One region of the Rhizobium sp. BK377 genome, then DNA from elsewhere that is predicted to be linked to it. Evidence: riboswitches for the same ligand, from Rfam matches in the RefSeq annotation. Region 1 holds a riboswitch; each other region holds the start of a gene.
What was found. Region 1 has a riboswitch for cobalamin ahead of bluB (5,6-dimethylbenzimidazole synthase). Riboswitches for the same ligand answer to the same signal wherever they lie in the genome.
Positions count from the first base shown of each region.

Region 1 (4,023 bases):
CACGGTGATCAGGTTCTTGATTTCCTTTGCCGCGTTTGCCGAGCGCTGTGCGAGCTCACGCACTTCCTGCGCGACGACCGCAAAACCCTTGCCGGCTTCGCCGGCGCGCGCCGCCTCGACGCCGGCATTCAGCGCCAGCAGATTGGTCTGGAACGCGATCTCGTCGATGACGCCGATAATGCGGCCGATCTGGCTCGACGAGGTCTGAATCCGGTCCATGGCTCCGATGGCATCACGTACCACGGTCGCCGAGACATGAGCGCTCCGCTTCGTTTCCTCGACCTGTTTTCCGGCAGTTTCGGCCCGCTGCGACGACGTTCTGACCGTCGTCGTTACCTCATCCAGAGCGGCGGCGGTCTGTTCCAGCGCTGCTGCCTGTTGCTCGGTCCGCTTGGCGAGCTGATCCGCTGAAGAGGCCAGTTCGCTCGATCCGCTTTCAACAGCCACGGAGGCGGTCTTGATCTCCGTCAGCGCGGCAGCGACTGCCTGGACCATATTGTTGAAATCCTGCCGCAGTTTATCGAATTCGGGGCCGAGATCGGCGAGATTTATCGAGAAATCGCCCGCGGCGAGCTTTTCCAGCGCATTGGCAAGAGCGGTCATGACAAGTCGCTGCGTTTTGCTGGCTTCTTCCGTCAACAATGCGTTGCGAGCCCGTTCGGAATCAAGCGAAGCACTCTGCTCGGCAGCGGCTTGCTCTCTTTCGACCTTTGCAATCGCCTCGTTACGGAAAACTTCCAATGCGCGGGCCAGAAAGCCGATTTCATCGCCGTTTTCCCGATAGGTGACGGGAGAGGCGAGATCGCCTTTCTGCAAGGCGCTGATTCGCTCGCTGAGAATCCTGATCGGCCGGCCAACGAGACTGCGCATGGCGAGAAGAAATGCGACAATGGCAATAGCGGTGATCAGGGACTGCGTCAGCACCGAAATGAAGACCTTCTGCCTGACTTCGGACGCGATCTTCTCGACGGACCAGTTCGTGACGACGTAGCCGGTGGCCTTGCCCGACTTATCGAGTGGTAGCGGTGCTGTGATCGTCACGACGCCGGCGGATATTTCGCTGTCGTCAATCGTCGTTTTTTCCGGCTTCGCGCTCAGGCGCTTTGCAAGATCTGCCGATGCAGGCAGACCATTGACGCCGTCGCGTGTCCACCTATCGACGGCGGTGAGTTCCGCATTGAATGCTGAGAATTGAACAAGGTCGAGCGAGGGATCGTCGCGGTAGAGAGAATAGGCATCTCGAACGGCATTCGCCTTGCCCCACTTCACGCCGCCTGCGGCCAGAGATGCAAACTGCTCCGCGTCCTTGGACCAGTTGGCCTTGGCGCCATCGATCAATGCTCGGGTTTCATATAACCAGGTGTACGTCGCAAAGGCTGATATGCCGCAGAGATTGACGGCAACGATAATCGCCGCCAGCTTCGCTGTCAGAGGCATCGTCTTCAAAAATTGGAACATCCCGCGGGGGCCTCGAAATGCGGCTCAGTCGGACACGTTCTCGACCGGCGTATCAATACGGGCATCGACGCTGGCGGCCGCATCATGAACGCTCATGCCCATGTCCTCACTGCAACCCAGAACGCGCAGATGCAGTGTGTATTTCATGTGTGAATAAATTATAAAGTAGAATGGGATACCGGTGCCCACCGCTGAATTGAACCCCATACGGGCGCTTCGGGAGCCGGTATCTCGAATAGGCGTCGCGTGCCGCTTGCCGCCACGCCGTTTCCACGCCATAGATCGCCGGTCAGGTGCCCGCCGTTACAAGCGGGAGAATCGGGAATCCGGTGCAAAGCCGGAACGTGCCCAACGCTGTAAGGCCGACGCTTGCCGCTCATCACGCCACTGGCCGCGAGGCCGGGAAGGCTGCGGTCAGGCGAAAGACGCCAAGTCAGAAGACCGGCCTGACGAGATAGACCCAACCCGCGCGGACGGCGGGCGGTTGCGTTGTTGGGGATTTGACGATGCGACCCATTGATGATGCCGTTTGCACGGCATCCAGCTTTTCTGCGGCCGAACGCGAGGCCGTTTATCACGCGATCATGACGCGGCGCGATGTGCGCAGCCAGTTCCTGCCCGATTCCTTGCCGGACGACCTCGTCATGCGATTGCTGACAGCGGCCCATCACGCGCCTTCGGTCGGTTTCATGCAGCCGTGGAATTTCATTCTGGTGAAGAGTGGCGAGGTGAGGGCGCGTGTGCGCGACGCCTTCGCCAAGGCCAATGAGGAAGCCGCGCAAATGTTTACGCGCGAGCGGCAGGAAAAATACCGGTCGCTGAAACTCGAAGGGATCGTCGAAGCGCCGCTTGGCATCTGCGTGACCTGCGACCCCTCGCGCAGCGGCAGCGTGGTGCTGGGCCGCACGCATAATCCGCGCATGGACAGCTATTCCACCGTCTGCGCCGTCCAAAACCTGTGGCTCGCGGCACGGGCCGAAGGCGTCGGCATCGGCTGGGTCAGCATATTTCGCGAAGGCGATCTGAAGGAGATCCTTGGCATTCCCGACCATATCGAGGTGGTTGCCTGGCTCTGCGCGGGGTTCGTCGACCGGCTCTATGACGAGCCGGAACTGGCGGTCAAAGGCTGGCGGCATCGGATGCCGCTGGACGAACTCATCTTCCATGACGGCTGGGGCCAGATAAAGACCTGAGCCATTATTGCTGCTGCGGCTGAGGGCCTGATGTTGCCGGATTGGCGAGATCGATCTTGCCCTGATCACCCGCCAGGAATTGCGGGCCGACCTGGCGCACCTTGTTGCCGGCCGGATCATAGGGACGATCCGGCACCTGCGCCTGCGGGGCACTTGCGGCTTTCGGGGCTTCGGTGCGGATCGTGGTGATCGAACCCTTCGGCTCGGGCACCGGCGCAGAGGCCGTCTGGCTCTTGCGCATTTCCTCGTAATAGGCGCTGAGATTGCAGGAGCAGGCGGATTTTTCGCCGGGCGCGCGGGTCTTGTAGGCGAAGGCGTTCTTCATTGCGCCATAGGGGGCGCCCGTCGCCGTCGAAATCATGTTTGCGGCTTCGGTGCTGGAAATGTCGCGATAAAAGAGTTCCGTCTCCACGCCAGGGCACATCTTGGCACAGGTTGCGGCATCGCGGCCGAAATCAACCGAGGTGGCATTGTTGCTGATCGGGAAGAATCCGCCGTCGCAGGTGCGCACACAGATCGTGCTGACCGGCGAGAGCATTTCTGCCCGCGGCAGGCCGTAGCGTTCACCGCCGCCGAGCGGGATGAACGTGTCGCCACGCATAGCTTGCTCATCGATCGAAGGAGCCGGCGCATAGGCGTCACCCTGCACAGGTTCACTGAAGCTGTCGCTGTTGCAGCCATTGTCTTCGAGCGCGGCCATCAGCTCCTCGCGGGCCGGATCGGCACCACCCTGGCGCAACGCGTTGCGGCGATCCTGCAGGTAGCGGACATTGTCTACCATCTTCGCTTCGGACTGCGCGAGCTCCTCGCAGAATCCGGCGTTCTCGCCGCCGACGACGATCACGCTGCCCGACGTGCAACCATAGCGGCGCAGATCGCCGCGCACCTTGCGCAGTTCGAGATTCTGCTCGGCAAGCGCGCCTGCGTACTGGCGCATCTCCGCTCCATTGCTGCCGATCGATTGCGGCAGGTCGGCAAGGCGGCCACGCAGATCCTCGCAGATCGCATTGGTCTGCGCCTCCGCCGGGACCGCGAAAGCCAGAAAAAGGAGGAGAGACAGGTTTCGGCGCTTCACGACGTCGTCCCGGAATGAGAAAAGTATCTGTCGGTCGATTGCGGCTTCATCCACCGCGCTTTGTCCTAACCTATTTCCCTTAATAAGCTCAGAGTAATTCCTAGCGCATTTTTGCGATCTTATCTAGCAAGACAGATGTTCCGCCTCCGCCTCACCCGCAATCGCGCGGGAGATCGTTGATAGCTAAATAGATGATATGACAAAAATTTCAGACCGCACCCACTTCTCCGGAAGGACACCGGATATCCCGGAAACCCGCGGCCTTCACGTTTTCGTGGATGGCTGTTTCGAGCCGCG
Region 1 covers NZ_JACIAC010000008.1:87,150-91,172, forward strand. The annotation lists gene FHT92_RS25770 (methyl-accepting chemotaxis protein) at 1-1,458, opposite strand, end outside; gene FHT92_RS29700 (hypothetical protein) at 1,483-1,605, opposite strand; cobalamin riboswitch at 1,733-1,923, shown strand; gene bluB (5,6-dimethylbenzimidazole synthase) at 1,965-2,651, shown strand; gene FHT92_RS25785 (DUF2865 domain-containing protein) at 2,656-3,726, opposite strand; gene FHT92_RS25790 (ribonuclease H) at 3,923-4,023, shown strand, end outside.

Region 2 (4,023 bases), on a different contig from region 1:
ATCGCTGCCGGCAAGAAGGCGCGCAACAAGGGTTGCGACAAGCGCCGAGACGACGACAGGCGTTAGCGAGATGATGGTGTAGGTGCCGATGATCAGCTCGAAGGCGTAGAAGGCCCCGGTCAGCGGCGCGTTGAAGGCGGCAGCAATCGCACCGGCCGCGCCGCAGCCGACGAGGACGCGCATGTCAGCGCGGCGCAGCTGCAGTTTCAGGCCGAATTTGGAGGCGATGCCGGCCGCAAGCTGCGTATAACCGGCTTCCAGGCCGACGGATGCGCCGAAGCCGTTGGAAACGAGGTTCTGGATGGCGACGAGGATGCTGTCCGTCAGCGAGAGGCGGCCGCCGTGCAGGGCATTGGCCTCGATCGGGTCGACCATCGGCTTCTTGCGCCATTTGGCGAGAATGAAGAGCAAGAGGCCGAGCAGCATGCCGCCGGCAACCGGGGCGGTCATCAGTAGAAACTTGCTGTCGATCTGCGAGGCGCTGAGCCTCGTCGTGCCGTCTATGCCGAAGATCAGGCTGTGCATCTCTTCCGAGACATAGCTCATGGCAGTGACTGCAAGCCCCGATACGATGCCGACAAGCGCGCCGGCAAAGACCATGCCCACCTCGCTGTGGCGAATGAGCGCGCGCAGGCGTCCCGGATCGAAGGCTGTGCCAAGAGGGCCGAGGCGGCGAATATCCATTCGGGAGAGCATCATGGGGAAAGTAGGCGGCAGGAGTGGGGGTCAAGGGCGGAGCCGGCATCCGCATGGGCGGCAATTGCGGCAAAATACCGACGGAGGCGTAAAGTTTTTGTGACGTAAGCCTTTGATTAAAGACGACAATGTGGGTCGTGTAAGTCGAGATGAACATGAGCGGGACGTTGCGCGGCAATTGACATGGGGGTTGCACGCGCTTAACCATGGATCCACATAATGGATGGTTCCGGATCGGCCTCACGCCTTCCGGATGAAAAGGGAATGTGACGGGGCGGACCCAAGCAGGGCGCCTTCATCACAGCCGACCCCGCGACTGTAGAGCAGTCAGGGTCTTCCGTCCGGTATTTCGACTGCTGCGCTGACGGTCTTGCATTCTGCAAGCGGGCAAGGGGGAAGAAGTGCCGGAAAAGCCACTGGAAATGCATCGTGATCAGCCGGGGCAGGACGCCTCTCTTTCTACGAATCGTCCGTCCTTTCACGAGATGCAGCCGGGAAGGCGAGGCAGATCCGCTGGCACGATCAGGGGCGACCGGAAACGGTCTGCCCCTGTCGCGGCTGAGAACTGCGAGCCAGGAGACCTGCCATCTGTGCCGGGCATAATGCCCAATTGGGCGTTTTGCCCGCTGCCAGCACGGAGGTTGTCTTGGCTGAAGGATGTTATTCAGCGCTGCCTCCGGTGGTGCGTATAAGAGATCGTCGGCCCGGAGCTCGAAATGATGGAGCCCGGGTGCCTGTCATTGGACGTCAGCCGGCGCGTGTTTTCCTCTCCTCCCTCATTCCTGTGCTTGTCACAGGAATCCAGCGTGGCCAAGTCCTTGGACACACTAGACTCATTTCACATTGGCATGGATTCATTCACGGCGCAGACGCGCCGTGGCTGGATTCCTGTGACAAGCACAGGAATGAGGGAAGTAGAGGAGGCCGTGCCCATTCTCAACGGGCGGTGTCGTCATGACTGCCACCTTCATCCTCGGCGGCGCCCGTTCCGGCAAATCCCGCTTCGCCGAAAATCTCATCACCGCAAGCGGTCTCGAGCGCCACTACATCGCCACCGGCCGCGCCTGGGACGACGAGATGCAGGCGCGCATCGACCAGCACAGGGCCGATCGCGGCCCCTCCTGGACGACGCATGAGGAACCGCTCGATCTCACCGAGCGCCTGACCGCCATCGACGCGGAGGGCAGGGCCATCCTCGTCGATTGTCTGACGCTGTGGCTCACCAATCTGATGATGGAGGGGCGCGATATCACCGCCCAGTCTGCCGCCCTTGCTGGCTTTCTGCCTCATGCTAAGGCGCGGCTCGTCATCGTTTCCAATGAAGTCGGCCTCGGCATTGTGCCCGAGAACCGCATGGCGCGGGAATTTCGCGACCATGCAGGCCGGCTGCACCAGATGATCGCGGCTTCGGCCGCGGATGTTTATTTTATCGCAGCGGGTCTGCCGCTGAAAATGAAGGGTTAGTTCCATGCAGCAGAAAATCCCCGCAACCGTCATCACCGGCTTTCTCGGCGCCGGCAAGACGACGATGATCCGCAACCTGCTCACCAATGCCGGCGGCAAGAAGATCGCGCTGATCATCAACGAGTTCGGCGATCTCGGCGTCGATGGCGACGTGCTGAAGGGCTGCGGTGCGGAAAACTGCACCGAGGACGATATTATCGAGCTCACCAATGGCTGCATCTGCTGCACCGTTGCCGACGATTTCATTCCGACCATGACCAAGCTTCTGGAGCGCGATCAGCGCCCCGACCATATCGTCATCGAAACCTCGGGCCTTGCCCTGCCGCAGCCGCTCGTCGCCGCCTTCAACTGGCCGGATATCCGCAGCGAAGTCACCGTCGATGGCGTCATCACCGTGGTCGATAGTGCGGCCGTTGCTGCCGGTCGTTTTGCCGATGACCACGATGCCGTCGATGCGCGCCGTGTCGAGGATGAATCGCTCGATCATGAAAGCCCGATCGAGGAACTTTTCGAGGATCAGCTGACCTGCGCCGACCTGATCGTGCTCAACAAGACCGATTTGATCGACGCGGACGGGCTCGGCCGCGTGAAGAGCGAAGTCGCCTCGCGCATTGCCCGCAAGCCTGTCATGATCGAAGCGAAGAACGGCGAGGTGCCGGCAAGCGTGCTGCTCGGCCTCGGCATCGGCACGGAAGGTGATGTGGTCAACCGCAAATCTCATCATGAGCTGGAACATGAGGATGGCGAGCCGCATGATCACGACGAATTCGACAGCTTCGTGGTTGAGCTTGGCGCTGTCTCGGATACTGCAGGTTTCGTCGAGAAGCTGAAGGGCATCATCGCCGAGCATGACGTGCTGCGCCTCAAGGGCTTCATAGACGTCTCCGGTAAGCCGATGCGCCTGCAGCTGCAGGCCGTGGGTGCCCGTATCGACCAGTATTTCGACCGCGCCTGGGCGCAGGGCGAAGCGCGCAGCACGCGCCTCGTCGTCATCGGCCTGCACGAGATGGATCAGGACGCTGTGCGCAAGGCGATCGTGGCGCTGGTCTAAGGGGTTTCGATGCATCTGCTTCTGGCTCAACAGGGAACGATCAGCGACGGGGATGAGGCCATCGACCTCGGCCAGTCGCCGGGCGATATCCTGTTCCTCTCGGCTGCCGATACTGAGCTTGCGGCGATCGCCGAGGCTCATGCCGGCGGGGCGAGCGGGCATAGCTTGCGGCTTGCGAGCCTGATGAGCCTGAAGCATCCGATGTCGGTCGATAGCTATGTCGATCGGACGGCGCGGCATGCGAAGCTGATCATCGTGCGGGCGCTCGGGGGCGCGAGCTACTTTCACTACGCGCTGGAGGCATTGCATGCGGTCGCCGCCCGGAACGGGGCGCTGATTGCAGTGCTGCCGGGGGATGCGCGGCCGGATGCGGGGTTGACGCCGTTTTCCAATGTGGCGCTCGAGGATCTGAATGCGCTGTGGGCATATCTGATCGAGGGCGGTGACGCCAATGCGCGGGGCTTTCTGGCCTATGCTTCGGCGATGCTCTCGGGTTCGGAGAAACCGGCGCCGGCTGCGCCGTTGATGAAGGCGGGGATCTGGTGGCCGGGGCGGGGGCTTGTTGGGGTGGAGGAGTGGCGGAAGCTTGCTGGTTCGTTCTTCTCCCCAGCGGGGAGAAGATGCCCGATAGGGCAGATGAGGGGGGCGAGCGACGCAAGGAGTGAGCAGTGGGAGCGCGACGTTGATGTTTGCGGGGTGGCCCCCTCATCCGACCCTCCGGGCCACCAGCCGGGGTCGAGCCACGGGTCTCGACCCGTCCTCCGGACCCCCGCTGGGGAGAAGGGACAGGCAGCACCTGTTGTCGCCATCGC
Region 2 covers NZ_JACIAC010000002.1:545,871-549,893, reverse strand. The annotation lists gene FHT92_RS11475 (chloride channel protein) at 1-696, opposite strand, end outside; cobalamin riboswitch at 904-1,300, shown strand; gene cobU (bifunctional adenosylcobinamide kinase/adenosylcobinamide-phosphate guanylyltransferase) at 1,651-2,160, shown strand; gene cobW (cobalamin biosynthesis protein CobW) at 2,165-3,211, shown strand; gene cobN (cobaltochelatase subunit CobN) at 3,221-4,023, shown strand, end outside.
Region 2: linked by a shared signal. The riboswitch ahead of cobU (bifunctional adenosylcobinamide kinase/adenosylcobinamide-phosphate guanylyltransferase) and the one ahead of bluB (5,6-dimethylbenzimidazole synthase) in region 1 are both predicted to bind cobalamin.

Region 3 (4,023 bases), on a different contig from region 1:
GCCATGGCGATGTTCAAAGAACCGAGATTGCAGGAGATATCCTTGCCGAGATGCTTGTAGGAAAGATCGTCGTTGAATTCGCTGGCCTCGCTCACCTGCAGGATTTCCGAGCAGAGGTTGCTCATGCTGATGCGGCCGGCAATCGGATTTGCCCGGTTCACCGTGTCTTCGAACATGATGTAGGGGTAACCACTCTCGAACTGGATCTCGGCGATCACCTGGAAGAATTCGCGTGCCTTAATTTTCTTCTTGGTGATGCGGGCATCCGCCACCATCTCGCGATACTTTTCCGTCACCGATATCTCGGTGAAGGGCACGCCGTAGACCCGCTCCACATCATAAGGCGAGAAGAGATACATATCCTCGTTGTTCTTGGCGAGTTCGAAAGTGATATCAGGCACGACGACGCCGAGCGACAGCGTCTTGATGCGGATCTTCTCGTCGGCATTTTCGCGCTTCGTATCGAGGAAGCGCATGATGTCGGGGTGATGGGCGTTGAGATAGACGGCACCCGCCCCCTGCCGCGCGCCGAGCTGGTTGGCATAGGAGAACGAGTCTTCCAGCAACTTCATCACGGGGATGATGCCGGAAGACTGGTTCTCGATCTGCTTGATCGGCGCACCGGCCTCGCGGATGTTCGTCAAGGAAAGCGCAACGCCACCGCCACGCTTGGACAGCTGCAGCGCCGAATTGATGGAGCGGCCTATCGATTCCATATTGTCTTCGACACGCAGCAGGAAGCAGGAGACGAGTTCGCCACGCTGCTTCTTGCCGGCATTGAGGAAGGTCGGCGTTGCCGGCTGAAAACGGCCGGCAATGATCTCTTCCATCAGATCGCGTGCCAGCTGTTCATTGCCTTCGGCCAGCGCCAGCGCCACCATGCAGATACGGTCTTCGTAGCGCTCCAGGTAGCGCTTTCCGTCGAAGGTCTTCAGCGTATAGCTGGTATAATATTTGAAGGCGCCGAGGAAGGTCGGGAAACGAAACTTCTTGGCATAGGCTTCGTCGAACAGGTCGCGGACGAAATTGAACGAATACTGGTCGAGGACTTCCTGCTCGTAATAGCCTTCGGTGACCAGATAATCGAGCTTCTCCCGGAGATTATGGAAGAACACCGTGTTCTGGTTCACATGCTGCAGGAAATACTGCTTGGCCGCCATGCGGTCCTTGTCGAGCTGGATCTTGCCCTCATCGTCATAGAGGTTCAGCATCGCGTTCAGCGCGTGATAATCGAGCGCTTCCAAGGCCTTCAGCGGCTTGGCGACCGCATCCCGCGTCAGGTTTGTCCCAGTGTCCAAAATCGTCCCATCCCGTCTTTGACATTGGCGACATCCTCGGCAGTCCCCAGGAGCTCGAACCGGTAGAGGTAAGGCACCTGGCACTTCTGCGAGATTACGTCGCCGGCAAGCCCGTAGGTCTCGCCGAAATTGCTGTTGCCCGCAGCAATGACGCCGCGGATGTTGGAGCGGTTTTCCGCATTGTTGAGGAAACGGATCACCTGTTTGGGCACGGCTCCTTTTCCGCCGTCCCCGCAATAAGTGGGCGAGATCAGCACAAAGGGTTCGCGAATGTGGATGTCTTCAGCGCCTACGGGAATGCGCGCCGCGCGCAGTCCCAGCTTCTCGACGAAACGATGGGTATTCTCCGACCGGCTGGAATAATAGACGATCAGGCCCACCGCTCTTCTCCGATCAGGAGAGCGCGCTGATCATATCGGGGCGGAAGCCCGCCCAGTGGTTCTCGCCGGCAACGACGACCGGAACCTGCATGTAGCCCATGCCGCGCACGCGATCGAGCGCGTCGGCATCCTCGGAGATATCGATGATCTGATAGTCGACGCCCAGACGGTCGAGGGCGCGGTAGGTGGCGGTGCACTGAACGCAGGCAGGCTTGCTGTAAACGGTAACGCTCATCATGTTCCTCGTGATGTCAATGGATTCCGGACGCAGAACTAGGATCGGGCGCCTTGCGGCGTCCGGGGCAACGCTTGAGAATGATCTAACAAAGTCGGCGCTTTACACGCCAGGCATTATCCTCTGCGGGATCTGCGCGGGCGGCGGTTTTGATGCTCTCGACATGACTTCAACCCCGAAGTGCTCATGCGGAAGTTCGGGGCAGCGTAACAGGCACGGATAGATCCGCATTCATGCACGCGACCTTCCGGACACCCCGCCCGTGGACAACCAGTTCAAGGCAGGTCTCCTGGCTCGCGGGTCGAAGCACCCTGCCCCCAGCCTTCCCAAAGCCTCATGCCTCAGTGACCTGAAATCGGACAGTTGCTCGCCGCTTACAGTTGCGGGGGCAGCTGCGGACTTGTCGCGCCTTCATGGCGAAACGCACCGTATTCCCGTCTTAGCCCGCGACCCTCACGAATCGAAGGAACCTTGAACACTAGATATAGTACGCGAATCCCAGTTTGCGTCAACGGATGGTTTGCGCGTCGCGTTACGGCATGTTTGAAATCACTGCATTCGTGTGAAGAACGTGGTTAACAGATGATTAAAGAAAGCAGGCTGTGGAGAAGGCCCCAAGGAAGAGAGCCAGCCTTTGGCCGGCTCTGCGATTTTCGATTCCCGAATCACGCCCGAATCGCCGATGGGGTATCGCGCAACAGGCCGACTTTGCATTCGGGCCAGCCTCGGTTTCGGCAGATCCCGGGAACCATGATGCCACGGGCGTGCACCTTCCGCACGCTGCTAAAATGACAAACTTTACGTCTTTATCTGGAGAAGACGAAGCGCGTTCATCGTCACCAATACGGTCGCGCCGGTATCGGCAAGGATCGCCGGCCACAGGCCGGTAATGCCGGCAATAGTAGTGACGAGGAACACCGCCTTCAGCCCGAGAGCAATGGTGATGTTCTGCATGATGTTGCGCATCGTCCGCTTCGAGAGCTCGATCATGCGGGCAACGTCGCCGACACGCCCATGCAGCACGGCCGCATCCGCCGTTTCCAGCGCAACGTCGGTGCCGCCGCCCATGGCGATGCCGACATCGGCGGCGGCAAGTGCCGGTGCATCATTGATGCCGTCACCGACCTTGGCAACGAACAATCCTTCCTTCTTCAGTTCGCCAACAATGCGCTGCTTGTCCTGCGGCAGCAACTCGCCGCGCCAGTCGATGCCGAGGTCACCGGCAACGGCTGCTGCAGTGCGCTTGTTGTCGCCGGTCAGCATGATGGCGCGCACGCCTGCCGCCTTCAGCGTCGCAAGCCCGCTCGTGGCGTCGTCGCGCGGCTCGTCGCGCATGGCGATGAGACCGGCCGCGACACCATTGACGAGCAATACCGAGACGCTCTTGCCCGCACCATTAAGTGCCGCGACCCGCTCGTCCTGTTCGACATTCAGCGCCCCGCGCTCGCGCGCGGCCGGCGGTGACAGGAGATCGAGCGTCTCGCCGCCAACCTTGCCGGTCATGCCCTTGCCGGGCAGCGCTTCCACTTCGAAGGCCGGCGGCACGGGCACGGCATCGGCCTTGGCACGGTTGAGGATCGCCAGCGCCAGCGGATGGCTGGAGCCCTGTTCGAGAACGGCAGCACGCGAAAGCACCTCTGCCTCCGAGCGCCCATAGGCGATGATATCCGTGACCTGCGGCTTGCCTTCGGTCAGCGTGCCTGTCTTGTCGAAGGCAACGGCCGTCACCTTGCCAAGCGATTCAAGGACTGCCCCACCCTTCATCAGCAGACCGCGGCGCGCACCCGCCGAGAGCGAGGCAGCTATTGCTGCCGGCGTCGAAATGACCAGCGCGCAGGGGCAGCCGATCAAAAGGATCGCGAGTCCCTTGTAGATCCATTCGCCCCATGCTCCGCCCCCCAACAGCGGCGGCAGAACGGCGACCAGGGCCGCCACGACGACGACACCAGGCGTATAGTAGCGGGAGAAACGGTCGATGAAGCGTTCCGTAGGTGCCTTCGATTCCTGAGCCTCCTCTACAAGCTTGACGACGCGGGCGATCGTATTGTCCTCGGCAGCGGCCGTGACACGGACGCGCAATGCAGCGTCGCCATTCACCGTGCCGGCGAAC
Region 3 covers NZ_JACIAC010000006.1:24,633-28,655, reverse strand. The annotation lists gene nrdE (class 1b ribonucleoside-diphosphate reductase subunit alpha) at 1-1,298, opposite strand, end outside; gene nrdI (class Ib ribonucleoside-diphosphate reductase assembly flavoprotein NrdI) at 1,277-1,678, opposite strand; gene nrdH (glutaredoxin-like protein NrdH) at 1,692-1,913, opposite strand; cobalamin riboswitch at 2,175-2,402, opposite strand; gene FHT92_RS21935 (heavy metal translocating P-type ATPase) at 2,712-4,023, opposite strand, start outside.
Region 3: linked by a shared signal. The riboswitch ahead of nrdH (glutaredoxin-like protein NrdH) and the one ahead of bluB (5,6-dimethylbenzimidazole synthase) in region 1 are both predicted to bind cobalamin.

Region 4 (4,023 bases), on a different contig from region 1:
CCTGCAGCACCGTGCCGCAGAGCGCCAGCGACGCACCGGCGCTCGCCGCCACCAGCGCGCGGCTGAGGCGGTAATCCCAGACGATGCCCTGATGAATGCGGCTGAGCTCGAATGCCGTGCTGAAAAGGCGGTTGGAAACCGCCTTCGCCGTGGTGGCGAGCGGGATCGATATCTCGCCGATCGAAACGGCGAGACTGATCATGATACCGAGCAGGAGGAAGGCGGCAATGGCGAGAGTTGCCAGCGCCCACCATCGTCTCTGTGGCGAGGCAGCCTGGCTCACTGCGTCAGACCGAAGGACTTGATGCCCTTTGCCAGCACTTCGATGCCGTCGATCGTGCGGATCGTCGGGTTCATCGACTGGGCGTCCATCATGACGAAGCGCCCGTTCCTGACGGCATCGAGCTCTTTCGTGACCGGATCGTTTTCCAGGAAATCGACCTTCACCTTCGGGTCGTCGGCGGCATAGCGGCGGCGGTCCATGGTGGCGATGACGATGACGGCGGGATTGGCCTGCGCAATCGTTTCCCAGCCGACGAGGGGCCATTCCTCTTCCGTGCTGACGACGTTCTTGGCGCCGAGCGTCTTCAGGATATAGGCCGGCGCGCTGTTCTTGCCGGCGATGAAGGCATCGCCCTTGACCTCCTTGCTGGAGAACCAGAAGACGACCGGCAGGTTCTTGGCCGCAGCGCCTGAAACGGAGGCAACGGCCGCGGCCTCGCGCTTCTTCAAGTCGGCGATCAGTGCGTCTCCACGGTCCTTCACGTCGAAGATCTCGGAGAGTTCGGCGATCTCCTGATAGATCAGGTCCATGGTGAACAGCTCCTTGCGCACGCCGTCGCCGCCATCGGCGTTGATCTTGGCGACGCAATCGGCAGGCGCGATATAGGTGTTGATGCCGAGATCGGCGAACTGCTCGGGCTTGCCGACGGAGCCTTGTGCGCCGACATGCCATTCGAATTCGGCAGCCACAAGATCGGGCTCTGCGCCGACGACGGATTCGAAGCTCGGATCGTTATCGGCTAGCCGTCTGATCCTGCTGTTGACATCGGCATATTGCGGAAGGACCGGGCCGACCCAGACGGCGGTGCCGGCGATCTTGTCGGCAAGGCCGAGCGAGAAGAGCACTTCGGTCATGCCCTGGCCGATCGAGACGATCCTGGCCGGCGCCTTTTCGAAGGTGACCTGTCGGCCGCAATTGGCGAGGGTGAGGGGATACCGAGTGGCGGCAAGTGCGGGCGCAGCAAATCCGGCCAGCGCGAGCGCGAGGGAAAAGCTCTTCAGAAGCTGTCGCATGGAAACTCTCGATCAAAGGAAAAGGGCTGGCGGATGCCGGCGCGAATGCGCGAACGAAGCCGGCGAGCGAGAAGCTAGCGGCGGATCTTCCAATCGAGACGGATGGATGGCGGCAGGTGGAGAGGGGTGGCGTCAATCATGTCTGCTCCTTGTCCGGGCATCCCCGCCCGGCTTGATTGGATCGTGTCGACGGCAGGTCTCCTGGCTCGCGAATATGTGCCGGTCATCTGCCTTCCCGCGAAATCGCAGTGGCACGGCCCGTAGGCCGAGGGCATGATCGCTGTCGCGATCGACCCCGAGATCGACAATCCGCTTACAGTTGCGGGGGCAGCCACGGTCTCGGTCCCTCTTGGGTCGTCCTCACCGTGTTCCCTATTATTCCCCTCGGAGTTCTCTTCGGGGAACCGTCGTCCCGGTCTATGACGCCGCGATGGGCGACGTCAAGCGCCGGAATGCGAAGTGTGTCGGGTCCGAGGCCGCTTAGTGGCTCGCGCCCGAGCCGCCGGCGGCGACAAGCCCGAAGGGCTGACCCTCGACGGGGATCGCGCGCGTTTGCTTCAGCGTTTTGCTACTGACAAGGCGGATCAGGCTGCGGCGAGGATCGGTAATGGCGATATCATCGCCGGCCGCGGCCAGCCGAGGACGCGGATCGCGCCAATGGCCGTCCTTGCTGTAGGGTTCCGTGACGGTTTCCGATTTGACGATCTCGCCCTTTACCGTATCGAGCAGATGCAGCCTGCCATCTTCGGTGAGGATATAGGCATTCTGGAACTTTGCCGGATCGAGCATAAAATCGACGCGCCGCGTTGGAAGGTCGATGATGCGATAAGGTGCATCCGTATTATCAGGATCGATCAGGACCACCTTATCCTCCCCGTAATTGCCGAGGAAAAACTGCATGGAGCGGCCGCCGAGCAAGGTGGAAACCTTGCCTTGCGTCAGCGATGCGCCGTAGGCGAGCATCTCGAGTTTGGGTCCTTCCGCGCCGCCGGGACGGGCGATGAGTACGCCTTCCTCGCAACCGAAGGCGACGAGGCGGGCAGAGGTCGCCTCGCCATGCAGGCCGGTGCAGGGCGCGACATCGCCGATCTGCCGGCCACCACGATCGAGCACCCGCAGGCCAAGGCGCGGCGGCAACTCGCCCTCCTTGACCGGGGCCTGCATGTTCGGCACTGAGACCAGCAGATGATTGCCCATCGGCACCGCGACGCCGTGATGGGCGGCGATGGTATTAAAAGGTTTCGGCTCCGGCTTTGCCTGCAGCAGGCTGCCTTCCTTCAAGAGATCGAAGCGGTCGGTGCGATCATAGAAGATCGCCACGTCATCGCCATGTGTGACCACATGGCCCGGCTTCTCACCCTTTATGGTCGCATCGACCAGCTTCGGCGGCGTCACCTCGATATCGCGATGCTCTCCATGATCGGAAAGGGCAATGCCGGTCTCGATGGCGTGAACGACATTCTCTTCGCCCTGGACAGCAAAGACCGTGCGCCCCGTCTCGCTCAGCGACAGGGCGGCATAACCCTTGAGATCGAAGCGGCCGATCTGTCTGCCGCTCGCAAGATCGATGGCGCGCACGACCGGCAGGCTGTGATCAGCCACGAAAAGCCGCCAGCTCTCCTGCTGTTCCTCTTCAGCGCGGGACGACGATGGCAGGACGGCGGATGTGAGCGCGGTGGCGACTGCAGAGATGGCGAAAAGGCCCCGATACATGAAATCTCTCCTTAATGTAATAACATTACATAGTCGTTGTTATAAAGTTACATTTGCCTTGTCCAGCCCCGGCTGTCGGATTTTTGAGAAATTGGGGCGCCAGCCTTGTTTGATGTCTGGCTGGCTGCTCATGGCGACGGGATAGCGATGCAGGACTCAGAAGCGATTACTGAGCCCAGTTCACAAGCCTATCCCGCCGGCCTCGTCTAATTCGGATAATCCCCTGACGCTATATCCCCCTTTGCGCAGCTTTCGCTGCCATCAGCTTTCAGCAGCCTTTCGAGGGGATAAGCCATTGAGAACATCAGGATTTGCCGCAACCGACGCGAATACGCCGTTGCAACCATTCTCCTTCGATCGCCGGGAACTACGTCCCGAAGATGTTGCGATCGATATCCTCTATTGCGGCGTCTGCCACACGGACCTCCACATGGCCCGCAACGACTGGGGATTTTCCAACTATCCCCTCGTGCCGGGTCATGAGATCGTCGGGCGCGTGTCTGCCGTCGGCAGCAATATTTCGCGCTTCAAGGTGGGTGACAACGTTGCCGTCGGTACGATCGTCGACAGCTGCAGGGAATGCGCCCAGTGCCGGCGTAATGAAGAGCAGATGTGCTACAAGCGCGCCACTGTTACCTATAACGGCCAGGACCGGGTAACCGGCGAGACCACCTATGGCGGCTATTCCGATCATATCGTCGTGCGTGAGGAATTCGTGCTGCGGGTGCCCGACGGGCTCGATCTGTCGCGCGTCGGACCACTGCTCTGCGCCGGCATCACCACATATTCGCCGCTGCGCACCTGGAATGTCGGCCCCGGCAGCCGGGTGGGTGTGATCGGACTTGGCGGCCTTGGACATCTGGCTGTGAAATTCGCCTCCGCACTCGGGGCGCATGTGACGGTGCTGACGCGCTCGGAAGGCAAGGTCGGCACGGCGTACGCGCTCGGCGCCGACAAGGTGCTGCTATCGACCGATGTCGCCGAGATCGAGGCTGCCGCATTCGCCTTTGACGT
Region 4 covers NZ_JACIAC010000002.1:425,076-429,098, reverse strand. The annotation lists gene FHT92_RS10820 (iron ABC transporter permease) at 1-283, opposite strand, end outside; gene FHT92_RS10815 (ABC transporter substrate-binding protein) at 280-1,296, opposite strand; cobalamin riboswitch at 1,470-1,720, opposite strand; gene FHT92_RS10810 (metallochaperone AztD) at 1,777-3,009, opposite strand; gene FHT92_RS10805 (NAD(P)-dependent alcohol dehydrogenase) at 3,305-4,023, shown strand, end outside.
Region 4: linked by a shared signal. The riboswitch ahead of FHT92_RS10815 (ABC transporter substrate-binding protein) and the one ahead of bluB (5,6-dimethylbenzimidazole synthase) in region 1 are both predicted to bind cobalamin.